DNA from 3 places in the Lysinibacillus sp. OF-1 genome. Region 1 is predicted to be linked to each of the others. Evidence: a T-box and tRNA genes for the amino acid it is inferred to sense, from the RefSeq annotation. Region 1 holds a T-box; the other regions hold tRNA genes.
What was found. The T-box of region 1 lies ahead of trpS (tryptophan--tRNA ligase). A T-box ahead of a tRNA ligase gene usually reads a tRNA of that ligase, here a tRNA-Trp.
Positions count from the first base shown of each region.

Region 2: it encodes a tRNA-Trp, which carries the amino acid that the T-box ahead of trpS (tryptophan--tRNA ligase) is inferred to sense. The anticodon was not compared.
Region 3: it encodes a tRNA-Trp, which carries the amino acid that the T-box ahead of trpS (tryptophan--tRNA ligase) is inferred to sense. The anticodon was not compared.

Region 1 is NZ_CP102798.1:763,002-772,961, reverse strand. It holds gene pepF (oligoendopeptidase F) at 37-1,854, opposite strand; gene NV349_RS03550 (competence protein CoiA) at 1,906-3,027, opposite strand; gene mecA (adaptor protein MecA) at 3,285-3,953, opposite strand; gene spxA (transcriptional regulator SpxA) at 4,388-4,783, opposite strand; T-box leader at 5,274-5,496, shown strand; gene trpS (tryptophan--tRNA ligase) at 5,613-6,602, shown strand; gene NV349_RS03530 (YuzI family membrane protein) at 6,604-6,825, opposite strand; gene fabF (beta-ketoacyl-ACP synthase II) at 6,931-8,172, opposite strand; gene NV349_RS03520 (beta-ketoacyl-ACP synthase III) at 8,203-9,141, opposite strand; gene NV349_RS03515 (YjzD family protein) at 9,719-9,913, shown strand.
Region 2 is NZ_CP102798.1:3,968,376-3,978,335, forward strand. It holds gene NV349_RS19425 (ISL3 family transposase) at 1-712, opposite strand, end outside; gene NV349_RS19435 (ArsR/SmtB family transcription factor) at 1,127-1,471, opposite strand; gene NV349_RS19440 (heavy metal translocating P-type ATPase) at 1,543-3,489, opposite strand; gene NV349_RS19445 (heavy-metal-associated domain-containing protein) at 3,640-3,858, opposite strand; tRNA gene NV349_RS19450 (tRNA-Leu) at 4,443-4,523, opposite strand; tRNA gene NV349_RS19455 (tRNA-Cys) at 4,570-4,643, opposite strand; tRNA gene NV349_RS19460 (tRNA-Gly) at 4,652-4,726, opposite strand; tRNA gene NV349_RS19465 (tRNA-Gln) at 4,731-4,805, opposite strand; tRNA gene NV349_RS19470 (tRNA-His) at 4,823-4,898, opposite strand; tRNA gene NV349_RS19475 (tRNA-His) at 4,934-5,009, opposite strand; tRNA gene NV349_RS19480 (tRNA-Trp) at 5,022-5,095, opposite strand; tRNA gene NV349_RS19485 (tRNA-Tyr) at 5,109-5,192, opposite strand; tRNA gene NV349_RS19490 (tRNA-Thr) at 5,202-5,277, opposite strand; tRNA gene NV349_RS19495 (tRNA-Phe) at 5,290-5,362, opposite strand; tRNA gene NV349_RS19500 (tRNA-Asp) at 5,379-5,454, opposite strand; tRNA gene NV349_RS19505 (tRNA-Met) at 5,458-5,532, opposite strand; tRNA gene NV349_RS19510 (tRNA-Val) at 5,559-5,634, opposite strand; tRNA gene NV349_RS19515 (tRNA-Glu) at 5,650-5,724, opposite strand; tRNA gene NV349_RS19520 (tRNA-Ser) at 5,749-5,840, opposite strand; tRNA gene NV349_RS19525 (tRNA-Asn) at 5,846-5,922, opposite strand; rRNA gene rrf (5S ribosomal RNA) at 5,939-6,054, opposite strand; rRNA gene NV349_RS19535 (23S ribosomal RNA) at 6,167-9,094, opposite strand; rRNA gene NV349_RS19540 (16S ribosomal RNA) at 9,339-9,960, opposite strand, start outside.
Region 3 is NZ_CP102798.1:262,916-272,875, forward strand. It holds gene NV349_RS01190 (SLC13 family permease) at 1-1,225, shown strand, start outside; rRNA gene NV349_RS01195 (16S ribosomal RNA) at 1,634-3,185, shown strand; rRNA gene NV349_RS01200 (23S ribosomal RNA) at 3,495-6,422, shown strand; rRNA gene rrf (5S ribosomal RNA) at 6,489-6,604, shown strand; tRNA gene NV349_RS01210 (tRNA-Val) at 6,616-6,691, shown strand; tRNA gene NV349_RS01215 (tRNA-Met) at 6,718-6,792, shown strand; tRNA gene NV349_RS01220 (tRNA-Asp) at 6,796-6,871, shown strand; tRNA gene NV349_RS01225 (tRNA-Thr) at 6,881-6,956, shown strand; tRNA gene NV349_RS01230 (tRNA-Tyr) at 6,964-7,047, shown strand; tRNA gene NV349_RS01235 (tRNA-Trp) at 7,052-7,125, shown strand; tRNA gene NV349_RS01240 (tRNA-His) at 7,173-7,248, shown strand; tRNA gene NV349_RS01245 (tRNA-Gln) at 7,258-7,332, shown strand; tRNA gene NV349_RS01250 (tRNA-Lys) at 7,347-7,419, shown strand; tRNA gene NV349_RS01255 (tRNA-Arg) at 7,439-7,515, shown strand; tRNA gene NV349_RS01260 (tRNA-Pro) at 7,531-7,607, shown strand; tRNA gene NV349_RS01265 (tRNA-Ala) at 7,623-7,698, shown strand; tRNA gene NV349_RS01270 (tRNA-Ser) at 7,712-7,804, shown strand; tRNA gene NV349_RS01275 (tRNA-Phe) at 7,809-7,884, shown strand; tRNA gene NV349_RS01280 (tRNA-Gly) at 7,891-7,964, shown strand; tRNA gene NV349_RS01285 (tRNA-Ile) at 7,969-8,042, shown strand; tRNA gene NV349_RS01290 (tRNA-Asn) at 8,050-8,126, shown strand; tRNA gene NV349_RS01295 (tRNA-Glu) at 8,128-8,199, shown strand; gene NV349_RS01300 (nitric oxide synthase oxygenase) at 8,518-9,564, shown strand; gene NV349_RS01305 (hypothetical protein) at 9,590-9,960, shown strand, end outside.

The DNA of each region.
Region 1 (9,960 bases):
AAAAGAGCAGTAGGAATATTCCCACCGCCCTTTTAATTAGTTATTCAACAATAATTTTTCTAATTCATTTAAACGCTCTTCAAATACTTTACATGCATCTTCAATCGGCTTAGCAACGTTCATATCAACACCTGCTGCCTTTAATACTTCTATTGGGAAATCAGAGCATCCAGCTTTTAAGAAGTTATTAATATAACGTTCTACAGCTGGTGCCCCCTCCTCTAAAATTTGTTTACTCAATGCTGTAGCGGCTGATTTACCAGTCGCATATTGATAAACATAGTAATTATAGTAGAAGTGTGGAATACGAGCCCATTCTAAGCCAATTTCCTCATCTACAATCATATCATCGCCGAAGTATTTTTTGTTTAGTTCATAATAAACTTCAGTTAAACGATCAGCTGTTAATGACTCACCGTTCTTATCCATTTGATGAATAAGATGTTCAAACTCTGCAAACATTGTTTGTCTGAATACCGTACTTCTGAAACCATCTAACCAATGATTTAATAAGTAAATTTTTTGTTGAGGGTCATCAATTGTTTTTAGTAAATAGTCATTTAATAACTCTTCATTACATGTTGAAGCAACCTCTGCGACAAAAATAGAATAATCTCCATAAACGAATGGCTGATTGTTACGTGAATAATAGCTGTGAACACTATGGCCAAATTCATGCGCTAATGTAAATAGATTATTCACATTGTCTTGCCAATTCATTAAAATATACGGATTCGTACCATACGCGCCTGATGAGTAGGCTCCACTACGTTTCCCTTTATTCTCTAATACATCAACCCAACGGTTATCCAATCCACTTTGGACGATGCTTTGATATTCCTCGCCTAATGGAGCTAGTGCTTTCACTAAAATATCTTTCGCTTCATCATAAGTGACTTTCATTTCCACTTCTTTAACAAGTGGTGCAAATAAATCCCACATATGCAATTCGTCTACACCTAATAATTGCTTACGTAATGAAATATAACGCTGCATAGCTGGTAAATACTTATGAATTGTTTCAACTAATTGATCATACACATTTTCTGGAATGAAATTATTAGACATGGCTGCATGGCGTGCAGAATCATAATGACGAATACGAGCACTCACATTATGCTTCTTCACATTACCCGTTAGCGTTGCCGAGAACGTATTTTTAAACTTGCCATATGCTTCGTACATAGCTTTAAATGCACCTTCACGCACTGAGCGATCTTTGCTCTCTAAAAACTTAATATAGTTACCATGTGTAAGTTGTACTTCCTCTCCCTCTTCATTTTTCACATAAGGGAAAACCATGTCCGCATTGTTTAACATACTGAATGTATTAGAAGCTGTACCCGTTACCTCAGACATTTGCGCTAGCAATGCCTCCTGCTCAGCTGGTAATACATGTGGACGTGCCATTGTAATTTCTTTTAAAGATTGCTTATATAATTGTAGGTCTTGATTTTCTGCTAAGTAGCCTTCAATTGTTTCTTCACTTAATGCTAAAATCTCTGGTGTTAAATATGAAAGACCAGCTGAGATACTAGTTGCCAATGTTTGAATGCGACTGTTCATATCTTGATAAAAGCTATTTGTTGTATCTTGATCATAGCGCATATGGGCATATGTGTAGAGCTTCATCGCACGCTCATATAGATGATCATGATATTGTAAAGCTGTTAATAATGCCTCTGCCCCATTATTTAAAGTACCTGCATAGCTCGGTGCTTGTTTAGCAAGCTCTGCAACTTCCTTCAATTCCTCTTCCCAAGCTTTATCTGTTGCAAAGATATCCTCTAAGCGCCATGTTAATTCTGCGGGTACTTCATTTCTAACCAAAATCTGATTACTGTTACTAGCCATGTATGCCAGCCCCCTTTATATGTGCTTTTTTCCTTTTACTCTCATATTTTCTCAATATATTGTGGCAATTGCAAATAAATGTACATATACATGCTCACAAATATCTAGCAACTGCTCTTCTTGAGTCATATGCTTCAAGAGCTGTCCATAATACAGGACAGCACTTACCGACTGTGTTGTCACTTCTAGTTGATGCTTACTTAAAAAATGGTGAATCTCCTGCTTCGTTAACATAAAGGGCTGTCGACCTAATTGTTTACTAAAATGCAACAGCATCGTTTGCCATTCACTAGTAAACAAGGAGATAGCTTCTCCACCCTTCACTGGAATTCCAATGTAGGAAGGCATAGCAGTTAACGCAAAGTTTAATTCATAGCAATTTCGTAAAAATAAATCTTGCGCCCCCTTTTTACTATATAAAAGACGCGCAGATACAAATTGCCTACATGCTTGTTTATAAAGTTGCCAATACTGTTGAAATTCTTCTTGAGTAATTTGCTTCGGTATATAAAAAGGAAAGTGTTGTTGATTGACTGGTATTGTCTGAACTTTACCTATGAAAGTATGCCCATGTACATGAAGAAGATTCGTCCAATAAGTAAAATGGGCCGTCCTAGCGTTATACGTCATTAAATAAGGTACACCTGATGTAGTTGTCATAAACGATTTTTGCAGCAATGGGGAAATGGTAATTTTGCTGATGCCGTTGATTGCATCTTTGCTTTGAGGCGTTTGAAAAAGCCAAATTACTTGTATATCGTTTTTTTCGTAGCCAGCTGTACGTTGTTGCCATTTTTCATGGGAGATTGTGCTACATTGAAATTCAATTGCATAGTGACGATCATTTATTGTAATGAGCAAATCCGGGCGTTGAGCAAGCTGCTTTAAAAATGGCTCTAGCTCCACTTGATATCCATGCTTTGTGAGCCATTCAAATAATTGCATTTTACCTTGGAGATGAAGTTTAGATTCACCTTCAGCGAACAATTGTGGACAATGCTTTTTGGCGAAGTGTGAAAAATGGGGAATATTATGTTGACCTACTTTCAATTGAACTGGTTCTAGACATTGAGGACAAAAAAATTTCATTTGTCGCCTATATCGTTGTAAAGCTTTCCTCGTATATTGATATGGGAGAAATAGCTGCTGTTTGTTGTTATAAGCTACCAGCATTTAATCAACTCCTTTTTAGTCAACTATAATGGAGTTGGTTTGCCCTCACAAAAATTAAGCAATTATTTCTTGAAATTTTAAAAATGCCGTCTCATATATCTTCATTCAGCAGATTTCACAGCATGAGCAGAGAGGCCTGTACAACGCTGGTCAATTAACCGATGATAGCTTAAATATGAATGCAAAAAAAGGACTGTAGCAAAACTCAATAAATTTACGAGTTTTACTACAGTCTAAAAAATGAGGTATTTTAATGCTTATGCAAAGTATTTTCGAACTGTTTCAAAGCAATTAAATTCCATAATCTTTTCACCGTACTCCTCTAGACGGTGAATGGTTAAATTGGATGGTGTTAAAAATTCCTTGATGACCGCATTTCGATCATGACGATTTAAATCCTCATCTGCGTTCCCGAAATCAACAACTAAATAGTACCAATCTTCATATTTGAATAATGAGGAATCCACTAATTCGTCTGTCATTCGTTTTGCGACAGGGATTAACTCATCAATATCTTTAAATTTATAAACATAAATGTCTGTATCCATAAATAACTCTGACTCATCCATGTCACCAAGTTGAGTTAGCTGGCTAAGAAGATCTTCTCCAACTTCATCGAATGGTGCAAACATTTCTTTGTGTTCATCAAAACTCGAATGACCATCTAATGTTTCACCGTCTTTTAAAATATGTGCACGTGTGACAATGATTTCTAAGCCTACTTCAGATGCATTGATGTGAATCCAAATCGGACCCTCTACATCAAAGTAATCCTCCGTGTTTACTTCATCAATCATATCCCAAAAAAGTTGCTCACCCTTTGCTCGATTGTACCAAATTTCTTCACGACTATAGCCGCGATCCTCTATATCATTATACGTAATAAAGAGCTTGAGTGTATTTTCATTTACACGTTCGATGTCCACTAGACCTCATCTCCCTTCACTGTCATATGCTGAAAAACAGTTTTGTTTCATTAGTATGCTTTTATTCTTTGTTTTTAACCTTCATACTGCATTTGTTTTTCAACCTTTGACCACACTCAGTAAAACCATCGAGGAACCGCAAACATGATTTTTTTTGTTCACAGTTGTCTCTAACTCTATTGTATGCTGTTCTGTCATAAAATGAAAAGGATATACACCGTTTCACAGAAGATATTTGAATTATTGAAATTGTAGTAAACTATTTAACTTAAATCAAGTTTAACATACTTTTACGGAAATATATGACTTTTCCCTATCAATTATTATACTTCATATAGAAGGTTTTACATAAGTAAAACATAAAAAAATAGATGTCACAACATGCATTCCACATTTGTAACATCTACAATATATATTATTCAAAATGAGTAGGTTTAATTCACCATTCGTTGCGCTTCTTGAAGCTGATATGCTCGAACTTTTCGAGGTAGGAAGCGACGAATTTCATCTTCATTATAGCCAACTTGTAGACGTTTTTCGTCCAAAATAATTGGTCGGCGTAATAAACCAGGATACTCCTGAATTAATTCATATAAACGTTGTAGTGGTAAACTTTCAACATCCACATTTAATTTTTGAAATATTTTTGAACGAGTAGAAATGATTTCATCTGTCCCGTCTTCTGTCATACGTAAAATTTTTTTAATTTCACTAATACTTAGTGGCTCAGAAAATATATTACGTTCTGTATATGGAATTTCGTGCTCCTCTAACCAAGCTTTCGCTTTACGACAAGAGGTACAACTTGGTGATGTAAATAGGGTTACGATCATTCTGACACATCCTTTCATTTTGTAATCATTATCTATAAACCAGAACCAAAGTGTTAAATTAGAATTAATGTAAAGTAAAATACACAGTACCATTATACAGCACTCAGCTGTATTTGAATATAGTTCCAATAAAAAAAGACTGAACCCATCACAAATTATTCTGTCTCTTTATACAGCTTTTAATAAAGCGTATTTCCTTCTATCTTATGTGCTACTACTAACATTCCCACTTTCAGTGCATTTTAAACATCCAAGCATGTATCTTAGTTGTTCTCATTTAAAAAGATTAAACGAGAAAATTGTCAATTTGACGTGTACACCTAAACACAATTTTAATAAAAAAATTTATATTTATAACAAAATTACACAACAAAAAAAGCATATAATTTTTTCTCGAAAAAAACCACCGTCAAAAGTCTGACTTTACACAATGGAATCTTTATAATATAATTCTTTGCAATCAAATCAATTTGAATAATTTAAATTGAGAAAAACGCTGACGAAGAGTAGTACATATGTTCATTTCACGTTTAGAGAGTCTGTGGTTGCTGCAAACAGATCGTGGAGACATGTGGAATGGACTTCCGAGTTAGCTTTGTGAACGCTGTTAGAAGCTATTAGCAGAGCTCGTCCCTTCACGTTACGAAGCTGAGTGGCCTTTTAGGCAAGCTGGGTGGTACCGCGGATTCAAAACATCATTCGTCCCTTCATTAGAAAAAATCTAATGAGGACGCATGATGTTTTTTTGTCTTTATCGTGAGGTGGAAAAGTGAGCAAAACGCCGCTGACAACCATCACGGAATTTGAATTCGAGGAGGAACTTTTAATGACAACTATTTTTTCAGGCGTACAGCCTACAGGAATCGTTACTTTAGGGAACTATTTAGGAGCATTCAAGCAATTCCCTGCACTACAAGACGAAGGAAATGCTATTTATTGTATCGTTGATCAGCATGCGATCACGGTTGCCCAGGATCCTAAAGAATTACGTGAAAGCATTCGTAAGCTGGCAGCTACCTATATTGCTACTGGCATCGACCCTAAAAAATCTACGTTATTCATTCAATCAGAGGTGCCAGCGCATGCTCAGGCAGGATGGATGTTACAATGTGTTGCGTCTATCGGGGAGCTAGAACGTATGACACAATTTAAAGATAAATCACATGGTAAAGAAAGCGTTTCTGCTGCTCTTTTAACATATCCACCGTTAATGGCTGCAGACATTCTACTTTACAACACAAACATTGTCCCTGTCGGCGATGATCAGAAGCAGCATATCGAGCTAACTCGTGACCTTGCAGAACGTTTTAATAAACGCTTTGGTGACGTTTTAACAATTCCAGAAATTCAATTACCAAAAGCAGGCGCTCGTATTAAATCCTTACAAGAGCCAACAAAGAAAATGAGTAAATCTGACCCTAATACGAAAGCGACAATCCGTTTGCTAGATACTGCGAAGGACATTGAGAAAAAAATTAAATCAGCGGTTACGGATTCTGATGGTATTGTTGCATTTGATGTAGAAAATAAACCAGGTGTCTCGAATTTATTGACAATCGAATCGGCTATTTCTGGTATAGCCATTGAAGATTTAGTCAAAAAATATGAGGGAATTGGTTATGGTGGATTCAAGCAAGGTGTTGCAACAGCTGTTATCGAACATCTAACACCAATTCAAGAAAAATTCTATCATTTAGTAGAATCCTCTGAATTAGATGTCATCTTAGATGAAGGTGCTGAAAAGGCGAATGCGATTGCCAGTGCTACATTAAAACGCATGGAAGATGCAATGGGTCTCGGCCGCACACGTCGCTAATTTATGGCTTGTCTGTGGAGCGATCAAAGCCTAAATCAAGCACAACAGCGCAAATGATAATGCAGGCTCCTACCGCCATATAAAATTCTGTTGTTTGAAAAATAAATTTGAAAACAACCTTCCAGGAATAACCTAATGTTCGATAATTTAAATACAATATGAGATTCCCTACAGAGAGAATCATTAAGCCATAGCTTACTAAAAATAAAAAGAGACGAAACACAGTAGAGGCATCCTTTCTATTTCTTCTTACTTATCATTTATTCACAAAACTATAAAAAAAGACGTCAGCCGTTTAAATTTGGCTGACGTTTTTTAAGTTTATATATTATGCTTCATATTTTTTGAATAGAAGACTGGCATTGTGACCACCAAAACCAAGAGAATTACTCATCGCATATTGAATGTTTGCTTCTCTCGCTTCGTTTGGAACATAATCTAAATCACATTCTGGATCTGGATCTACTAAATTAATTGTTGGAGGTAAAATGCCTTCTTTTAAGGCTAATGCTGTGAAAATCGCTTCCACACCACCAGCTGCTCCTAATAAGTGACCCGTCATAGACTTTGTAGAGCTCATAGCAAGCTTATACGCATGATCACCAAAAGTAGTTTTAACAGCTTGTGTTTCAAATAAATCATTGTAAGGTGTGCTAGTACCATGTGCATTAATATAATCAACTTGTGATGGATCAACTCCACCATCTGTCAATGCTTGCGTCATTGCACGTGCTGCCCCCTCACCCTCTGGAGCTGGAGCCGTAATGTGATGTGCATCACCTGTTGCACCATAACCTAAAACTTCAGCATATATTTTAGCGCCACGAGCTTTTGCATGTTCATACTCTTCTAGAATAACGATACCAGCGCCTTCTCCGATAATAAAACCATCGCGGTTTTTATCAAATGGACGACATGCTGCTTGTGGGTCTGGATTTAATGATAAAGCTGTATTTGCACAGAAGCCTGCCACAGCCATTGTAACGATTGGTGATTCAGCACCACCTGAAATCATCACATCTGCATCCCCACGTTCAATTACTTTAAAGGCATCACCAATGGAGTTTGTTCCCGAAGCACACGCCGTTACAGAACATGAGTTAATACCTTTTGCACCAACGTGAATAGATACTTGCCCTGAAGCCATATCAGGAATCATCATTGGAATGAAGAATGGGCTGACACGTCTTGCGCCACGCTCTTGGAATGTTAAAAATTGTTGTTCATAAGTTTCCATACCGCCGATACCAGAGCCAATCCATACACCCGCACGTGGAGCTAGCTCTTCATCAATTGTTAATTGTGCATCTTCCATTGCCATAATGGAAGCGGCTAACGCGTAGTGCGTAAAACGATCCATTTTACGTGCTTCTTTACGATCAATATATTTTTCAATATCGAAATCCTTCACTTCTGCTGCGATTTTTGCTGCAAAAAGTTCTTTATTCAATCGTGTCAGCTCACCAATGCCAGATTTACCAGCCTTGATGTTAGCCCATGTTTCTTCGATACTATTTCCTAGTGGTGTCACTGCGCCAATTCCTGTAATTACTACTCGTCGTTTACTCATTGTCTTACTCCCCTCAAGCATTTTTCCTTCTTATTTTCCCCATCTCATGGCTACGGCACCCCATGTTAAGCCGCCACCAAAACCAACGAGGACTAATAAGTCATCCTCTTTAATCTTACCTGCTTCGAGCTCATCTACCAAGGAAATACCAATAGATGCTGCTGAAGTATTTCCATATTTATGAATCGTTTTTGACATTTTTTCAGGTGGTAGCTCTAATCGCTCACGAGCAGATTCCATAATTCGTATATTTGCCTGATGCGGCACTAAAAAATCTACGTCTTCTTTTGTTAATCCTGCTTTCTTTAACACATTAACAGCCGATTCACCCATTTGACGTACAGCAAACTTAAACACTTCACGACCATTCATTGTAATCGTGTCTTGCTGTGTTAAATAAAGGTTTTTACCGCCTGTACCATCAGCACCAAGTTCAAATGATACAATACCTCTGCCTTCAGATACTGGCCCAACAATGGCTGCACTAGCACCATCACCGAATAAAACAGCTGTATTACGATCCTTCCAATCAATGACTTTCGACAGCTTTTCTACACCTACTACTAAGACATATTTATAAGTATTTGCCTCTACAAAGTGCTTCGCTGTCACTAAGCTATATATAAATCCTGCACATGCCGCTGCTTGATCCATCGCCGCCGCATTCACTGCTCCGATTTGTTCCTGAACCATACATGCTACACTTGGAAAAGTTTGATCCTGTGTGACAGTTGCTACAAGTATTAAACCAATTTCCTCTGGCGTAATACCCGCTTTTGCAATAGCTTCTTTAGCAGCTGCTACTGCTAAATCTGAAGTTTCCTGATCCTCTGCCGCAAAATGACGTTCTTCAATGCCTGTTCGAGTTCGAATCCATTCATCTGAAGTATCCATTATTTTTTCCAAATCAAAATTTGTAACGACCTTCTCAGGAACATATTTGCCAATTCCTATAATACCAGCGTTCATATAGCAACCCCTCAGCTTTCTTACTATCAATTATTAGTAACTGGTCATAATTATAACGCATACGAAAGGAAGGACGCAAGATGATTTAAAATTAATGTGTTTTGGACGTGGTGGAGATTTTATTTTTGGTGAGGGCTGACTCTTTATTAGGTTAGGCGAGAGTTTTGGCATTATCGTCATTTTTAAGCGGGTGAACTTCTACGTCATAGTACTGTTCACCTTTTTATGAACGGAGTGTCTTACTTAGGGGCGCTTTCTACTAGCTCTGAGCCAAGTCCCTACTATAATTAGAGCGCTTCTTCACTCGTTACGAGCAAAAACCCTAATCGAGACAAATTCCCCTGACTCTTCTTCATTACAAAGCACACACTAACTTCCTATCATTAAACATCAGCATACCTTCTGCAATCAAATGCTACGATATACCGTTGAATATAAATTGCAGATCCTCGTATTTGTTGTGACAAATTCGCCATGTTTCACATAAAAGGTTCATTTTTTTTCGATTTATGTTATGATATGATAATGAATATGAGTAAAACCTTATAATGAAAAAAGTTCGGTTGAGGTGAAATTAATGCAATATATCGTAACGTTCATATGGTCATTCCTACTAGTTTCTATGTTAAACTACGTAGTCAGCTCTGTACTTGGTGTACCATTTGATTTTAAAACAGGGGCAATCGTTTCTGTTGTATTCTCCATTCTAATCTTTATTATTGGAGCAATCATTCCAAACGACCCTACACCAGAAGCTGCAGACCATCATTAATTTATCTAGAAAAAACCTGTTCAGCACATTGCCGAACAGGTTTTTTC
Region 2 (9,960 bases), 1.5 Mb from region 1:
TGTCTAAGGCTTGATTAGCCATACGGACTACATGAAACTTATCTACAACTACTTTTGCGTGTGGCATAACTGTATTAACTGCGTCTTTGTAGGGCTTCCACATATCCATTGTGACGTATTCGATATAAGTATTGTCTGTAATCTCAGAAAGGCGTTGAATGACCGTATCTTTGTTACGATTGGGTTTTATGTCATATATAGTTCTACGTTCCACATTGGTCAATACAAGACGAGGTTTCTTGATAATGTGTATTTCGTCAATACCGAGCCATTTAGGAGTTTCAAACTGGTATTCAAGTTCTTTTAATGCCACATAGTTTTTAAAGATGTTCCTAACGGTTTTCTCGTCTACACCAACGTTTTCTGCTACTTCCACAAAAGTTTTAGACATGGACTGTTCTTCAATGGACTCCAACAATCTTTTAGTCATACTACGCTTTTCGTCAATGGATATAAGGCGTTCCCAAAATGTGGAACCACACTCACGACATTTATAACGTCTACGGTTTACTTGTAAGCCTACTCGCTTTAAATGAATAGGCAAGTCCATGATTAATTGTTTTCGTGAACTATGCTTGTACAGTTTGTCAAAACCGCATTTAGGACAACGTTCAGGTGGTTTGATTGCTTCCACTTTAAACATCATGTCGGTTTCATTTTCTTGTGGTGGTTCTATTGTTTTAAGGTCTGGTAGGAATAATAGGTCTAACATATTGTTCATCCTTTACTACTCCGTGTTTTTCAAGTATAGATTTGATATCAAAATTAAAATTGTTAAATATTTTTTGTGACCACAAATGCACTTAGAAAATCCCTTAAAGCATATACAATAGGTGATAGGAAAATAGTTTGGAAAATTCCTTTTGTAGAGTTTGCATTAAATAATGCACCCTATCGTTGGATAGCCTATGTACAAAAAAGGTTATCCTATAGTTGCACAGGATAACCTTCATTATTATTCAATTATGCAGTTGCACAGCTACAATCTTTGCACTCGCAAACTTCATCAGTACAATGATCTGCACATTCTTGATTACAATAAACTTTTCCATCAACCTCTACTTTGTTCTCACCAATAAGACAATTACAGTTAGAGCGTGCACATTTTTCCACTTTGAATCTCCTCCTATTTTGGTAAATCTTCTGTTAGGCACCATCCTTCGTGTAAAAGGCTGGTTACACAAGGATCAACAACTCGATACCGAATAAAATTTCCCTCACGAGACGAACGAACAATGCCCTTATCATCTAATCGTTGAAGTTGGTTAGAGATGGCTTGAGGTTTCATTTCGAGTTGTTCAGCCAACTCAGTAACGGATATGTTTGGTGTTCGAATCACTGCGTGTAATATCCGAAGCCTCGTGCCGTTTGAAAGGATTTTAAACGTTTCGCTCAATCCCTCCGCATAATCTATATCCAACAAAGGACGATCCGTTAGCTGAGGTTTAGGTGTACAACAATTTTCTTCCATTATTTCCTCCTCCACTTCACTATTACATTATATAGTGTAATAGTTTGTGTGTCAAATTATATTTTTTTAGATTATTCCGCATCAGCCAATGGAATATTACTTTGATTGTTTTCAACCCTTATTCCTTCTTTTTTCCATTTATGCCTGCGTAGGAACATTCCGTTGATAATAATAAGTAATGCACTACCTTCATTTATAATTAAACCTAATGTAAGAGGCATGACTCCGATCAAGGCAGTCACAACAAGGAACGCAACTATCGCTAACGAAATAGCAATATTTTGGTATATTTTAGAAACTGTCTTTTTACTTAATTTTAGTGTATATACTAGTTGATCTAAATTATCCTGCATTAAAGCAATATCTGCTGTCTCTAGTGCAACGTCTGTTCCTTGAACTCCCATTGCAATACCTACATCAGCCTGAGCCAGTGCTGGTGCATCATTTACACCATCTCCTACCATCGCTACCTGCCCATACTGTTTTTGCAATTCTTTCACTGCGTTAATCTTATCTTCTGGAAGGAGTTCTGCTCTTACTTCATCAACGCCAAGTTCTTTACCAATTGCTTCACCTGTTAGTCTATTATCACCTGTTAGCATAACAACCTTTTTCACACCAGCTTCTTTCAAACTTTGAATAGCTTGTTTTGCATTTTCTTTGGGTCTATCAGCTACTGCAATCATCCCAAGTACTTCATTGGCAGTTCCTAAGAGCATGACAGTTTTCCCTTGTCCTTGCAGCTTTTCAATTTGCATGACGTGGTCTTTATTTATGTTTACTTTTAATTCGTTAAACAAGCGTGGATTTCCAATGTAGTAATTATTTCCGTTAATCTTACCTTTTGCCCCACGACCTGTAAGTGAATCGAATTCTTCTACATCTGGAATTGTAATCTTTTTGTTTAATGTTTCTTCCATAATCGCATCAGCTAAAGGATGTTCGGATTGTTTTTCAAGCGCACCAGCAATATCCAATAATTGCTTATTTGAAAGGTCTGATACCGTTACAAGATCCGTGACCGAAGGCTTTCCAACTGTCAAGGTTCCTGTTTTATCAAATGCCACAACTTGAGTACTACCAGCTGATTCTATATAAATACCGCCTTTAACCATTACTCCACTTCGAGCTGCCGTTCCAATGCCAGTAACGACTGCGACTGGCACAGACAGTACTAATCCACAAGAACAAGAAACGACTAGTACCACTAAAGCTCTATATAACCATTCATCAAAAGGTTGACCAAAGAAAAGGGGAGGTACAATAGCCACAATGATCGCTAATACAAACATGGCTGGCGTGTAAATGGCACCAAATTTCTCACTGAACCGCTGTCCTTTCCCTTTTTTCATTTGTGCGCCCTCTACTAATTTAATAATTTGGGCTAGGGTTGTATCTTGAGCAAGTTTAGTCACTTCTATTTCCAATGCACCACGTCCATTTAATGTTGAAGCAAATACCTCATCTCCTAATTGTTTTGATACAGGTATTGACTCTCCAGTAATGGAAGCTTGATCAACTGTAGTTGAACCTTTAGTGACTACACCATCAACTGGTATTTTTTCTCCGGGACGTACCAGAACGATATCTCTGATTTCCACTTGTTCTGTCAATATACGCATTTGACGACCATTTCGAATGACTGTTGCTTCACTAGGGGCTAATTCAACTAATGCTCTAATTGCATTTCTGGCTTTATCTGATGCGTATGATTCCATTAATTCACCTAAAGAGAAAATAACGACAAGCATCGCAGCTTCTTCCCATAATCCTAGATAAATAGCTCCAATTACTGCCGCAATAAGCAATGTATTAATGGAGAGACTTCCATTTCTTAATTCAACCCATGCACTTCTTGCTGGATAGATCCCTCCAACAACAATTGCAATACTATATAAAATAATCGCCCACATTTCAGGTAGACCGAATCCAATTTCTGCAATCAGTGTAAATGCTGTGACGGTTGCGGCAATAATCAACAGTATTGTCCTTGGGTGTTTATACCACCTTGTATTCATTTCTGTGTTCCCCCTTATTTATGTTCCATTTTTAAAATGTAATCAAAAAAATTGATATGTTTTTATTCATTTGATAGGAAAAGATAAATTAAATACTAAACCCCACTCAAAAGTTATCTAAAGGGATAACATTAAGTGGGAAAACTGGAGTTATTTAACTACAGGGTGACCTACTTTTTTTAATTTATCAGCAATGTCGTCAAGAGTTACTCTGGAATCATCATAAGTTACAGTTAATTTTTCCGCAAAAAAGTTAGCCTCTGTACTTTGAATTCCCTTTAATTTTTTCAAAGCTTTTTCAACTGTTGTTGCACATGAAGGGCAATCCAAACCTTCCACTTTTAGAACATCAGTTTTTGCTGAATTCATTTTAAATTCCTCCCTTTTATTTAAGTAAAACGATAATACTTTTTATTACCAATTTCACAATTACATTGTATAGTGTAATAGTATTGTTGTCAATTCCTATATCTTATATTAATGACTGTCCTTTAATTTATCTGCTACATAGGTACAAATACAATAATTCGAATACCTCGATACAGTATAAGTCATAACAATAAGGTCTGTTTTCCAGTATGTCACACACTTTTTCCATGTATTGTGCCATAAATTTTCTTAGCTCTTGTTCGTTAGACTATTTTAACTTTCTCACGTATCTCTCGTATTTAATTGATACATTTATGACACTTAGTATTCCACCAGATATTCCGATTTGAACACTAATTATTTTTAAACTTTAAAAAGATAATTCCACTATAAAATCCGAAGACCCCATATTAATAAAAGAAACTACTTTACCATCTTTAATTTCTTGACTCATATACCAAATACCCCCATTCAAATTAATACTATTTTACCACAAATTATTGAACATCTTTTAAAGTTTTCTACATATTTTCTACATAAAAAAAAGAACCCTTGTTATTTCAAGGATTCTTCGCTGTAAAAGATACCGGTGGTCGGGGTCGAACCGACACTCCAAAGGAACACGATTTTGAGTCGTGCGCGTCTGCCAATTCCGCCACACCGGCATAATGGAGATAAAAAAAATCGGATACACCGATTAGAGTTAAAATATGGAGGCGGCAACCGGATTTGAACCGGTGATAAAGGTGTTGCAGACCTGTGCCTTACCACTTGGCTATGCCGCCATCGAAGTTGGAGCGGAAGACGAGGTTCGAACTCGCGACCCCCACCTTGGCAAGGTGGTGTTCTACCACTGAACTACTTCCGCAAAATGGCTGGGGTACCTGGATTCGAACCAGGGCATGACGGAATCAAAATCCGTTGCCTTACCGCTTGGCTATACCCCAAAAGATAATTATATAAATGGGGCGACTGATGGGAATCGAACCCACGAGTGCCGGAACCACAATCCGGTGCGTTAACCACTTCGCCACAATCGCCATTATATTATAATTTTTATTAATTTTACTTTAAATGGGGCGACTGATGGGAATCGAACCCACGAATGCCGGAACCACAATCCGGTGCGTTAACCACTTCGCCACAATCGCCATAAAATTAATTGGCAGGGGCAGTAGGAATCGAACCCACACCAAAGGTTTTGGAGACCTCTATTCTACCGTTGAACTATGCCCCTATAATAATAAAACTGGTGGAGGGGGACGGATTCGAACCGCCGAACCCTAAGGAGCGGATTTACAGTCCGCCGCGTTTAGCCACTTCGCTACCCCTCCGGGAATACATGGTGCCGGCGATAGGAGTCGAACCCACGACCTACTGATTACAAGTCAGTTGCTCTACCAACTGAGCTACACCGGCAAAAAAACATGATGGGTCAGGACGGAATCGAACCGCCGACACTTAGAGCTTCAATCTAATGCTCTACCAACTGAGCTACTGACCCTTGTTATTAAAATAAATGGCGGTCCCGACCGGGATCGAACCGGCGATCTCCTGCGTGACAGGCAGGCATGTTAACCGCTACACCACGGGACCATTTGGTTGCGGGGGCCGGATTTGAACCAACGACCTTCGGGTTATGAGCCCGACGAGCTACCACTGCTCCACCCCGCGATAATCATATACTATTGTAAAAATAATGGTGGAGGATGACGGGCTCGAACCGCCGACCCTCTGCTTGTAAGGCAGATGCTCTCCCAGCTGAGCTAATCCTCCATCTGGGTATTTAAATGGTGACCCCTACGGGATTCGAACCCGTGTTACCGCCGTGAAAGGGCGGTGTCTTAACCACTTGACCAAGGGGCCAACTTTTGGAATAAATCAAAGTGCTGGCGGAGAGTAAGGGATTTGAACCCTTGAGACAGTGTTAACCGCCTACACGATTTCCAATCGTGCTCCTTCGGCCACTCGGACAACTCTCCAAGAATGGCTCCGAAGGCAGGACTCGAACCTGCGACAACCTGATTAACAGTCAGGTGCTACTACCAACTGAGCTACTTCGGAATAATTTTAGTATATAGCCTAGCGACGTCCTACTCTCACAGGGGGAAGCCCCCAACTACCATCGGCGCTAAAGAGCTTAACTTCCGTGTTCGGTATGGGAACGGGTGTGACCTCTTTGCCATCATCACTAGACTATTTGAAAGACAATACTTATTATAACATATTTTATCAAAATTACAAGTATATTATAATATTTTTTATTCTTTCAAAACTGGATAAACGTACATTGAATGGTTCAAACATTTTGGTTAAGTCCTCGATCGATTAGTATTCGTCAGCTCCATGTGTCACCACACTTCCACCTCGAACCTATCTACCTCATCGTCTTTGAGGGATCTTACTTACTTGCGTAATGGGAAATCTCATCTTGAGGGGGGCTTCATGCTTAGATGCTTTCAGCACTTATCCCGTCCACACATAGCTACCCAGCGATGCCTTTGGCAAGACAACTGGTACACCAGCGGTGTGTCCATCCCGGTCCTCTCGTACTAAGGACAGCTCCTCTCAAATTTCCTACGCCCACGACGGATAGGGACCGAACTGTCTCACGACGTTCTGAACCCAGCTCGCGTACCGCTTTAATGGGCGAACAGCCCAACCCTTGGGACCGACTACAGCCCCAGGATGCGATGAGCCGACATCGAGGTGCCAAACCTCCCCGTCGATGTGGACTCTTGGGGGAGATAAGCCTGTTATCCCCGGGGTAGCTTTTATCCGTTGAGCGATGGCCCTTCCATGCGGAACCACCGGATCACTAAGCCCGTCTTTCGACCCTGCTCGACTTGTAGGTCTCGCAGTCAAGCTCCCTTGTGCCTTTACACTCTACGAATGATTTCCAACCATTCTGAGGGAACCTTTGGGCGCCTCCGTTACCTTTTAGGAGGCGACCGCCCCAGTCAAACTGTCCGCCTGACACTGTCTCCTGCCCCGCTAAGGGGCATGGGTTAGAATTTCAATACAACCAGGGTAGTATCCCACCGACGCCTCCTTCGAAGCTGGCGCTCCGAGATCTCTGGCTCCTACCTATCCTGTACAAGTTGTACCAAAATTCAATATCAGGCTACAGTAAAGCTCCACGGGGTCTTTCCGTCCTGTCGCGGGTAACCTGCATCTTCACAGGTACTATAATTTCACCGAGTCTCTCGTTGAGACAGTGCCCAGATCGTTACGCCTTTCGTGCGGGTCGGAACTTACCCGACAAGGAATTTCGCTACCTTAGGACCGTTATAGTTACGGCCGCCGTTTACTGGGGCTTCAATTCGCAGCTTCGCTTGCGCTAACCACTCCTCTTAACCTTCCAGCACCGGGCAGGCGTCAGCCCCTATACGTCACCTTACGGTTTTGCAGAGACCTGTGTTTTTGCTAAACAGTCGCCTGGGCCTATTCACTGCGGCTCTCATGCGCTTGCACGCTCAAGAGCACCCCTTCTCCCGAAGTTACGGGGTCATTTTGCCGAGTTCCTTAACGAGAGTTCTCTCGCACACCTTAGGATTCTCTCCTCGACTACCTGTGTCGGTTTGCGGTACGGGCACCTCTCACCTCGATAGAGGCTTTTCTTGGCAGTGTGAAATCAGGAACTTCGTCCATACGGACTCGCCATCACAGCTCAACGTTACAGTGTGCGGATTTGCCTACACACACGCCTTACTGCTTGGACGCGCATAACCAACAGCGCGCTTACCCTATCCTACTGCGTCCCCCCATTTCTCAAACGGTGAGGAGGTGGTACAGGAATATCAACCTGTTGTCCATCGCCTACGCCTATCGGCCTCGGCTTAGGTCCCGACTAACCCTGAGCGGACGAGCCTTCCTCAGGAAACCTTAGTCATACGGTGGACGGGATTCTCACCCGTCTTTCGCTACTCATACCGGCATTCTCACTTCTAAGCGCTCCACCAGTCCTTCCGGTCTGACTTCAACGCACTTAGAACGCTCTCCTACCACTGACATCGTAGATGTCAATCCACAGCTTCGGTGAATCGTTTAGCCCCGATACATTTTCGGCGCAGCGTCACTCGACCAGTGAGCTATTACGCACTCTTTAAATGATGGCTGCTTCTAAGCCAACATCCTGGTTGTCTGTGCAACGCCACATCCTTTTCCACTTAACGATTACTTTGGGACCTTAGCTGGTGGTCTGGGCTGTTTCCCTTTTGACTACGGATCTTATCACTCGCAGTCTGACTCCCGTGTATAAATATCTGGCATTCGGAGTTTGTCTGAATTCGGTAAACCGGGATGGCCCCCTAGTCCAAACAGTGCTCTACCTCCAGTATTCTCATCACGAGGCTAGCCCTAAAGCTATTTCGGAGAGAACCAGCTATCTCCAAGTTCGATTGGAATTTCTCCGCTACCCACACCTCATCCCCGCACTTTTCAACGTGCGTGGGTTCGGGCCTCCAGTAAGTGTTACCTTACCTTCACCCTGGACATGGGTAGATCACCTGGTTTCGGGTCTACGACCACGTACTATTTCGCCCTATTCAGACTCGCTTTCGCTGCGGCTCCGCCTTCTAAAGCTTAACCTCGCACGTAATCGTAACTCGCCGGTTCATTCTACAAAAGGCACGCTATCACCCATTAACGGGCTCTAACTACTTGTAGGCACACGGTTTCAGGATCTCTTTCACTCCCCTTCCGGGGTGCTTTTCACCTTTCCCTCACGGTACTGGTTCACTATCGGTCACTAGGTAGTATTTAGCCTTGGGAGATGGTCCTCCCGGATTCCGACGGAATTTCACGTGTTCCGCCGTACTCAGGATCCACTCAGGAGAGAACGAACTTTCGACTACAGGGCTTTTACCTGCTCTGGCGGACCTTTCCAAGTCGCTTCATCTAACTCGCTCTTTTGTAACTCCGTATTGAGTGTCCTACAACCCCAAGAGGCAAGCCTCTTGGTTTGGGCTCTTCCCGTTTCGCTCGCCGCTACTCAGGGAATCGATTTTTCTTTCTCTTCCTCCAGGTACTTAGATGTTTCAGTTCCCTGGGTCTGCCTTCAAGACGCTATGTATTCACGTCAAGATACTACGCGATTAAACGTAGTGGGTTCCCCCATTCGGAAATCTCCGGATCAAAGCTCACTTACAGCTCCCCGAAGCATATCGGTGTTAGTGCCGTCCTTCTTCGGCTCCTAGTGCCAAGGCATTCGCCGTGCGCCCTTAATAACTTAACCAAGTTATTAAGCCTATAAAAAAACTTAAAAAAATAAATGTGTTTGTTACAATTTCAATGTCGTTTTATCCAGTTTTCAAAGAACAAAGCTACTGCCTGCTTATACATCTCGCAGCTTTGCGACGAAAGCGTAGCGACAGGAGCACATAATTAGAAGTAATTCATTCAAGAAGAATGAACCTTCAAAACTGAACGCAAAACGTAATCTTACAAACCCTAGGTTTGTATTCCGAAATAATCCTTAGAAAGGAGGTGATCCAGCCGCACCTTCCGATACGGCTACCTTGTTACGACTTCACCCCAATCATCTATCCCACCTTCGGCGGCTGGCTCCAAAAGGTTACCTCACCGACTTCGGGTGTTACAAACTCTCGTGGTGTGACGGGCGGTGTGTACAAGGCCCGGGAACGTATTCACCGCGGCATGCTGATCCGCGATTACTAGCGATTCCGGCTTCATGTAGGCGAGTTGCAGCCTACAATCCGAACTGAGAACGACTTTATCGGATTAGCTCCCTCTCGCGAGTTGGCAACCGTTTGTATCGTCCATTGTAGCACGTGTGTAGCCCAGGTCATAAGGGGCATGATGATTTGACGTCATCCCCACCTTCCTCCGGTTTGTCACCGGCAGTCACCTTAGAGTGCCCAACTAAATGATGGCAACTAAGATCAAGGGTTGCGCTCGTTGCGGGACTTAACCCAACATCTCACGACACGAGCTGACGACAACCATGCACCACCTGTCACCGTTGCCCCCGAAGGGGAAACTATATCTCTACAGTGGTCAACGGGATGTCAAGACCTGGTAAGGTTCTTCGCGTTGCTTCGAATTAAACCACATGCTCCACCGCTTGTGCGGGCCCCCGTC
Region 3 (9,960 bases), 500 kb from region 1:
AAATGAAGGCTATAAACTTTCACCAAAAAAAATTATTAAGCAATATGATTTAAATAATCGTCTATTTAAAATCGCTGTTCCTGAAGACTCACCAATTATTGAGACATCTTTAGCAGAGCTAAAACTGCCAGCTAAGTACACGCTCTGTATGATGAAAATTCATCGTAAATCACAGGAGGGTATCAATTTACTGCCGATGACATATCAGGAAATGGCAGGTCCAACTAGTGTCATTCATGCCAAGGACGAGCTGTATGTTCAAGGAGAAGTAGAGGATATTCGTCGTTTTGTTGAGGATTATCATCTTGAGATGCAAGGGTTAGTGGAAGGAGAAGCTGATGAATTGGTATCGAAACATCTCGGTATTGCAGAGGTGTTGCTGACACCTAATTCGAGCTTTATTAATGAAACCGTTAGCTCTCTTGGATTCAGGGAAAAATATAATTTAAATATCATTGGCATTAATCGCAGAGGTGGTTATAAGCTTCAGGATATGGTTTCTCATAAATTGAAATTTGGAGATGCCATATTAGTACAGGGAGCATGGGATGAAATTCTCTTGTTAGCAAGAGAGACCCAGGATGTCGTGGTTGTCGGTCAGCCTAAAGAACACGCGAGTGTGGCAGCCGCTACAGGTAAAGCTGGTATTGCCGGTTTAATTATGCTGTTGATGATTATTTTAATGGCATTCGAAGTTTTCCCAGCTGTAATCTCAGTAATGATTGGTGCTGTGTTGATGATTTTAACAGGCTGTTTACGAAACATGGAAGATGCCTATAGCAATATGAATTTTGAAAGTATTGTGCTAGTGGCTGCAATGTTGCCAATGGCAACGGCGTTAGAAAAAACTGGAGGCATGACCATTTTATCGGATGGTATTATTAATGCCTTGGGTGATTTTGGACCATATGGCGTGCTCATTGGTGTTTATATTTTAACAGCTATATTTGGTCAATTTATAAGTAATACGGCAACTGCTGTATTGTTCGCGCCCATTGCAATGAGTGCAGCCATTGCTATGGAAGTTAGTCCTACAACATTTATGATTGCAGTAGCAGTTGCGGCAAGTATGGCATTTGCTACGCCGATTGCTTCCCCTACGAATGCGCTAGTAATGACGGCGGGGGGCTATAAATTTATGGATTTTGTAAGAATAGGGGTACCATTACAAATTGTTATGTTTATCGTTATGATGATTGCCATCCCATTCTTTTTCCCGTTTTAAAAACTCGGTTTCTATACCGAGTTTTTTATTTTATATAAAGATCTATTATTTTTTATCGAAAAGTATGATAAAATTCTTTTTTAGATAGCGGTATAACATGGCACTCACTTGTGAAAATTGAATTTTAGGTTGTCATTATTTTTACGAGTATATATAGGAAGTTTTTCATTACCAAGAAAAAAGTTAAATTTTTTTCATGAAAAGTGTTGACCTTTTAAAAATAAGAGTGTAGTATTATACAAGTCGCCACGGTGACACGCTAAAACAAAGCAAAACATGAACCTTGAAAACTGAACAAGCAAAACGTAATCAATAAAGTTTTCAGTAACTAACTTCGGTTAGTGAACGAAACAAAATTTTGGACATCAAAATGATGCCAGCAAAACAATTTGAGCTATTCAAATTTCTTTTATGGAGAGTTTGATCCTGGCTCAGGACGAACGCTGGCGGCGTGCCTAATACATGCAAGTCGAGCGAACAGAGAAGGAGCTTGCTCCTTCGACGTTAGCGGCGGACGGGTGAGTAACACGTGGGCAACCTACCTTATAGTTTGGGATAACTCCGGGAAACCGGGGCTAATACCGAATAATCTGTTTCACCTCATGGTGAAACACTGAAAGACGGTTTCGGCTGTCGCTATAGGATGGGCCCGCGGCGCATTAGCTAGTTGGTGAGGTAACGGCTCACCAAGGCGACGATGCGTAGCCGACCTGAGAGGGTGATCGGCCACACTGGGACTGAGACACGGCCCAGACTCCTACGGGAGGCAGCAGTAGGGAATCTTCCACAATGGGCGAAAGCCTGATGGAGCAACGCCGCGTGAGTGAAGAAGGATTTCGGTTCGTAAAACTCTGTTGTAAGGGAAGAACAAGTACAGTAGTAACTGGCTGTACCTTGACGGTACCTTATTAGAAAGCCACGGCTAACTACGTGCCAGCAGCCGCGGTAATACGTAGGTGGCAAGCGTTGTCCGGAATTATTGGGCGTAAAGCGCGCGCAGGTGGTTTCTTAAGTCTGATGTGAAAGCCCACGGCTCAACCGTGGAGGGTCATTGGAAACTGGGAGACTTGAGTGCAGAAGAGGATAGTGGAATTCCAAGTGTAGCGGTGAAATGCGTAGAGATTTGGAGGAACACCAGTGGCGAAGGCGACTATCTGGTCTGTAACTGACACTGAGGCGCGAAAGCGTGGGGAGCAAACAGGATTAGATACCCTGGTAGTCCACGCCGTAAACGATGAGTGCTAAGTGTTAGGGGGTTTCCGCCCCTTAGTGCTGCAGCTAACGCATTAAGCACTCCGCCTGGGGAGTACGGTCGCAAGACTGAAACTCAAAGGAATTGACGGGGGCCCGCACAAGCGGTGGAGCATGTGGTTTAATTCGAAGCAACGCGAAGAACCTTACCAGGTCTTGACATCCCGTTGACCACTGTAGAGATATAGTTTCCCCTTCGGGGGCAACGGTGACAGGTGGTGCATGGTTGTCGTCAGCTCGTGTCGTGAGATGTTGGGTTAAGTCCCGCAACGAGCGCAACCCTTGATCTTAGTTGCCATCATTTAGTTGGGCACTCTAAGGTGACTGCCGGTGACAAACCGGAGGAAGGTGGGGATGACGTCAAATCATCATGCCCCTTATGACCTGGGCTACACACGTGCTACAATGGACGATACAAACGGTTGCCAACTCGCGAGAGGGAGCTAATCCGATAAAGTCGTTCTCAGTTCGGATTGTAGGCTGCAACTCGCCTACATGAAGCCGGAATCGCTAGTAATCGCGGATCAGCATGCCGCGGTGAATACGTTCCCGGGCCTTGTACACACCGCCCGTCACACCACGAGAGTTTGTAACACCCGAAGTCGGTGAGGTAACCTTTTGGAGCCAGCCGCCGAAGGTGGGATAGATGATTGGGGTGAAGTCGTAACAAGGTAGCCGTATCGGAAGGTGCGGCTGGATCACCTCCTTTCTAAGGATTATTTCGGAATACAAACCTAGGGTTTGTAAGATTACGTTTTGCGTTCAGTTTTGAAGGTTCATTCTTTCTTGAATGAAAAGCTTCAAAACTTGTTCTTTGAAAACTGGATAAAACGACATTGAAATTGTAACAAACACATTTATTTTTTTAAGTTTTTTTATAGGCTTAATAACATTAGAAGGTTTCAAGACACGAGCAGTTCTAGGAAGCAATCGAGTGAATGAAGGAGCGTACTTGAGTACGTGACTGATTGAACGAGTGAAGCTGACAACGAAATGTGATGTGTATTGAAAGCCGTTAGGTTAAGTTATTAAGGGCGCACGGCGAATGCCTTGGCACTAGGAGCCGAAGAAGGACGGCACTAACACCGATATGCTTCGGGGAGCTGTAAGTGAGCTTTGATCCGGAGATTTCCGAATGGGGGAACCCACTACGTTTAATCGCGTAGTATCTTGACGTGAATACATAGCGTCTTGAAGGCAGACCCAGGGAACTGAAACATCTAAGTACCTGGAGGAAGAGAAAGAAAAATCGATTCCCTGAGTAGCGGCGAGCGAAACGGGAAGAGCCCAAACCAAGAGGCTTGCCTCTTGGGGTTGTAGGACACTCAATACGGAGTTACAAAAGAGCGAGTTAGATGAAGCGACTTGGAAAGGTCCGCCAGAGCAGGTAAAAGCCCTGTAGTCGAAAGTTCGTTCTCTCCTGAGTGGATCCTGAGTACGGCGGAACACGTGAAATTCCGTCGGAATCCGGGAGGACCATCTCCCAAGGCTAAATACTACCTAGTGACCGATAGTGAACCAGTACCGTGAGGGAAAGGTGAAAAGCACCCCGGAAGGGGAGTGAAAGAGATCCTGAAACCGTGTGCCTACAAGTAGTTAGAGCCCGTTAATGGGTGATAGCGTGCCTTTTGTAGAATGAACCGGCGAGTTACGATTACGTGCGAGGTTAAGCTTTAGAAGGCGGAGCCGCAGCGAAAGCGAGTCTGAATAGGGCGAAATAGTACGTGGTCGTAGACCCGAAACCAGGTGATCTACCCATGTCCAGGGTGAAGGTAAGGTAACACTTACTGGAGGCCCGAACCCACGCACGTTGAAAAGTGCGGGGATGAGGTGTGGGTAGCGGAGAAATTCCAATCGAACTTGGAGATAGCTGGTTCTCTCCGAAATAGCTTTAGGGCTAGCCTCGTGATGAGAATACTGGAGGTAGAGCACTGTTTGGACTAGGGGGCCATCCCGGTTTACCGAATTCAGACAAACTCCGAATGCCAGATATTTATACACGGGAGTCAGACTGCGAGTGATAAGATCCGTAGTCAAAAGGGAAACAGCCCAGACCACCAGCTAAGGTCCCAAAGTAATCGTTAAGTGGAAAAGGATGTGGCGTTGCACAGACAACCAGGATGTTGGCTTAGAAGCAGCCATCATTTAAAGAGTGCGTAATAGCTCACTGGTCGAGTGACGCTGCGCCGAAAATGTATCGGGGCTAAACGATTCACCGAAGCTGTGGATTGACATCTACGATGTCAGTGGTAGGAGAGCGTTCTAAGTGCGTTGAAGTCAGACCGGAAGGACTGGTGGAGCGCTTAGAAGTGAGAATGCCGGTATGAGTAGCGAAAGACGGGTGAGAATCCCGTCCACCGTATGACTAAGGTTTCCTGAGGAAGGCTCGTCCGCTCAGGGTTAGTCGGGACCTAAGCCGAGGCCGATAGGCGTAGGCGATGGACAACAGGTTGATATTCCTGTACCACCTCCTCACCGTTTGAGAAATGGGGGGACGCAGTAGGATAGGGTAAGCGCGCTGTTGGTTATGCGCGTCCAAGCAGTAAGGCGTGTGTGTAGGCAAATCCGCACACTGTAACGTTGAGCTGTGATGGCGAGTCCGTATGGACGAAGTTCCTGATTTCACACTGCCAAGAAAAGCCTCTATCGAGGTGAGAGGTGCCCGTACCGCAAACCGACACAGGTAGTCGAGGAGAGAATCCTAAGGTGTGCGAGAGAACTCTCGTTAAGGAACTCGGCAAAATGACCCCGTAACTTCGGGAGAAGGGGTGCTCTTGAGCGTGCAAGCGCATGAGAGCCGCAGTGAATAGGCCCAGGCGACTGTTTAGCAAAAACACAGGTCTCTGCAAAACCGTAAGGTGACGTATAGGGGCTGACGCCTGCCCGGTGCTGGAAGGTTAAGAGGAGTGGTTAGCGCAAGCGAAGCTGCGAATTGAAGCCCCAGTAAACGGCGGCCGTAACTATAACGGTCCTAAGGTAGCGAAATTCCTTGTCGGGTAAGTTCCGACCCGCACGAAAGGCGTAACGATCTGGGCACTGTCTCAACGAGAGACTCGGTGAAATTATAGTACCTGTGAAGATGCAGGTTACCCGCGACAGGACGGAAAGACCCCGTGGAGCTTTACTGTAGCCTGATATTGAATTTTGGTACAACTTGTACAGGATAGGTAGGAGCCAGAGATCTCGGAGCGCCAGCTTCGAAGGAGGCGTCGGTGGGATACTACCCTGGTTGTATTGAAATTCTAACCCATGCCCCTTAGCGGGGCAGGAGACAGTGTCAGGCGGACAGTTTGACTGGGGCGGTCGCCTCCTAAAAGGTAACGGAGGCGCCCAAAGGTTCCCTCAGAATGGTTGGAAATCATTCGTAGAGTGTAAAGGCACAAGGGAGCTTGACTGCGAGACCTACAAGTCGAGCAGGGTCGAAAGACGGGCTTAGTGATCCGGTGGTTCCGCATGGAAGGGCCATCGCTCAACGGATAAAAGCTACCCCGGGGATAACAGGCTTATCTCCCCCAAGAGTCCACATCGACGGGGAGGTTTGGCACCTCGATGTCGGCTCATCGCATCCTGGGGCTGTAGTCGGTCCCAAGGGTTGGGCTGTTCGCCCATTAAAGCGGTACGCGAGCTGGGTTCAGAACGTCGTGAGACAGTTCGGTCCCTATCCGTCGTGGGCGTAGGAAATTTGAGAGGAGCTGTCCTTAGTACGAGAGGACCGGGATGGACACACCGCTGGTGTACCAGTTGTCTTGCCAAAGGCATCGCTGGGTAGCTATGTGTGGACGGGATAAGTGCTGAAAGCATCTAAGCATGAAGCCCCCCTCAAGATGAGATTTCCCATTACGCAAGTAAGTAAGATCCCTCAAAGACGATGAGGTAGATAGGTTCGAGGTGGAAGTGTGGTGACACATGGAGCTGACGAATACTAATCGATCGAGGACTTAACCAAAACGTTTGAAACATTCAATGAACCGTTTATCCAGTTTTGAAAGAACAACTCTTTCAACTGAATAAGTGAAGTGATGATGGCAAAGAGGCCACACCCGTTCCCATACCGAACACGGAAGTTAAGCTCTTTAGCGCCGATGGTAGTTGGGGGCTTCCCCCTGTGAGAGTAGGACATCGCTTCGCTTATTTTTCGTGGAGGATTAGCTCAGCTGGGAGAGCATCTGCCTTACAAGCAGAGGGTCGGCGGTTCGAGCCCGTCATCCTCCACCATTATTTTTAAAACAGTATAGTATTATCGCGGGGTGGAGCAGTGGTAGCTCGTCGGGCTCATAACCCGAAGGTCGTTGGTTCAAATCCAGCCCCCGCAACCAAATGGTCCCGTGGTGTAGCGGTTAACATGCCTGCCTGTCACGCAGGAGATCGCCGGTTCGATCCCGGTCGGGACCGCCATTTTTTTTTGCCGGTGTAGCTCAGTTGGTAGAGCAACTGACTTGTAATCAGTAGGTCGTGGGTTCGACTCCTATCGCCGGCACCATTCCCTTGGAGGGGTAGCGAAGTGGCTAAACGCGGCGGACTGTAAATCCGCTCCTTAGGGTTCGGCGGTTCGAATCCGTCCCCCTCCACCATTTTAGGGGCATAGTTCAACGGTAGAATAGAGGTCTCCAAAACCTTTGGTGTGGGTTCGATTCCTACTGCCCCTGCCAGGTATTGAGGTACTCGTTCATATACAGCTGTTATAATTTATATAGTGGCGATTGTGGCGAAGTGGTTAACGCATCGGATTGTGGTTCCGACATTCGTGGGTTCGATTCCCATCAGTCGCCCCATTTTCAAATTGGGGTATAGCCAAGCGGTAAGGCAACGGATTTTGATTCCGTCATGCCTAGGTTCGAATCCTAGTACCCCAGCCATTTTTCTTTTTTACGAGCCATTAGCTCAGTTGGTAGAGCATCTGACTTTTAATCAGAGGGTCGAAGGTTCGAGTCCTTCATGGCTCATCGTTTTTTAATGAATATTGCGCCCGTAGCTCAATTGGATAGAGCGTCTGACTACGGATCAGAAGGTTATGGGTTCGACTCCTGTCGGGCGCGCCAATAAATTTATGTTTTCGGAATGTAGCTCAGCTTGGTAGAGCACTTGGTTTGGGACCAAGGGGTCGTAGGTTCGAATCCTGTCATTCCGACCATTTTTTATGATAAATGGGGCCTTAGCTCAGCTGGGAGAGCGCCTGCCTTGCACGCAGGAGGTCAGCGGTTCGATCCCGCTAGGCTCCACCAGTTCAATATTTTTGGAGGTATACCCAAGTCTGGCTGAAGGGATCGGTCTTGAAAACCGACAGGCGGGTAACACCGCGCGGGGGTTCGAATCCCTCTACCTCCTCCATTTTGGGTCAGTAGCTCAGTTGGTAGAGCATTAGATTGAAGCTCTAAGTGTCGGCGGTTCGATTCCGTCCTGACCCACCATTATTTGCGGGTGTAGTTTAATGGTAAAACCTCAGCCTTCCAAGCTGATGTCGTGAGTTCGATTCTCATCACCCGCTCCAAAATGGGCCTATAGCTCAGCTGGTTAGAGCGCACGCCTGATAAGCGTGAGGTCGATGGTTCGAGTCCATTTAGGCCCATCATTATTCCGAAGTAGCTCAGTTGGTAGTAGCACCTGACTGTTAATCAGGTTGTCGCAGGTTCGAGTCCTGCCTTCGGAGCCACGGCCCGTTGGTCAAGTGGTTAAGACACCGCCCTTTCACGGCGGTAACACGGGTTCGAATCCCGTACGGGTCATCAAGCATGTAGCACAAATATTGTGTTACATGCTTTTTCTTTTATCAATAAATGATACATTAGTAAAGAGTGAAAGCTACGAATCCGCTATCAATGGTTCAGTAGCTTTTTTACATGACTAATATTTTGTTTCTCCTTTCTATAAGATGTCGCCCACCTCTTTTCCTTCTTCATTCACAATATCTTCTAATCATGATTCGATTCATTATAAATTTGAACAAACTATTTCATATATGCAATATGTATGTTTTTTTATAGCTATTTTCGTGGTGCTTGTCGTTTTGTTCCTCTAATATGAGGATAAGTGGAGGAATCGAAATGAATATACAGGAGATCCAGCAATTTTTAAGTTTATATCAGACAGAACAAGATGAATCAGAACGTTGGTTAGCGAATAGATTACAACAGATTAAGAATGCAGGTGAGTACGACCCAACAACAGAGGAGCTAGCTTTTGGTGCACGGGTGGCGTGGCGTAATAGTAACAAATGTATTGGTCGTCTGTTTTGGCAATCATTGCATGTAGTAGATGCACGTGCCGTTTTAGATGAACAGGATATTTTTCAAAAACTACTGGAGCATATCGATTATGCAACAAATAGTGGAAAAATCCGTCCAACAATAACAGTATTTGCTTCGAACAGAGTGCGTATATGGAATCATCAGCTAATTCGTTATGCAGGCTATGAAACGGAAGCTGGCGTTATTGGTGATGCACATTCTATTGTTTTTACTAAAGTATGTGAATCGTTAGGTTGGAAAAGTGAGAGGACACCATTCGATGTGTTACCTCTTGTTATACAAGTAGATGAGCGAGCTCCGCAGCTGTTTACAATTCCTGTAGAATATATTTTAGAGGTGCCAATTCGTCATCCAGAGTCAGTGGATGTAGAGAAATTAGGAATGAAATGGTATGCTGTACCCATAATTTCAAGTATGCGTTTTCAAATGGCAGGCATTGATTTCCAAGCCGCACCCTTTAATGGCTGGTATATGGGGACAGAAATCGGTGCACGTAATTTAGCAGATCATGACCGTTATAATATGCTACCAGCTATTGCGGAGGTTTTTAATCTTGATACAACCAAGCAAGCTTCACTTTGGCGTGATCGTGCATTAGTGGAGCTTAATATTGCTGTCCTTCATTCTTTTAAAGAACAAGGCGTGAGCATTGTCGATCATCATACAGCTGCTCAGCAGTTTAAATTGTTTGAAGAAGCAGAGGAATCAGCAGGACGAGACGTTACAGGCAACTGGACATGGCTAATCCCACCACTTTCGCCCGCAACGACTCATATTTTCCATAAACCTTATGTCAATATTTATCATACACCCAATTATTTTTATCAAAAACCATGCTATTAACTGATTGTGGAGAGGACGAAACGCTATGTTGAATGAGCAAATTCCGAGTATCCCGTGGTTACAATTGACGACACCTTATGGAAGAGGAACGGCTATCCCTCAGCTGATTGAACAGGAGCAATATACAGAGCTAGCTGAGTTAGTGGAGCATCAAGGTACACTATGGCAGGTCACACCATGGGCTTTGCTTGTCCTTCTAAAAAAGCTTGCTAGCAAAAATACGGGGGATGTCTCTGTACAAGAAGTAGAGCTTTATTTAGCTGTGGCACATGCAATTTCTGAAGATTATCTAGACCCATCCTATTCAGTTCAAACTATGCAGGAGCTGTTAGATGTCAAATATTTATGGATGGATCACGAAGAGAATGATGAGCTGGAATGGGAGGAGGAAACGCC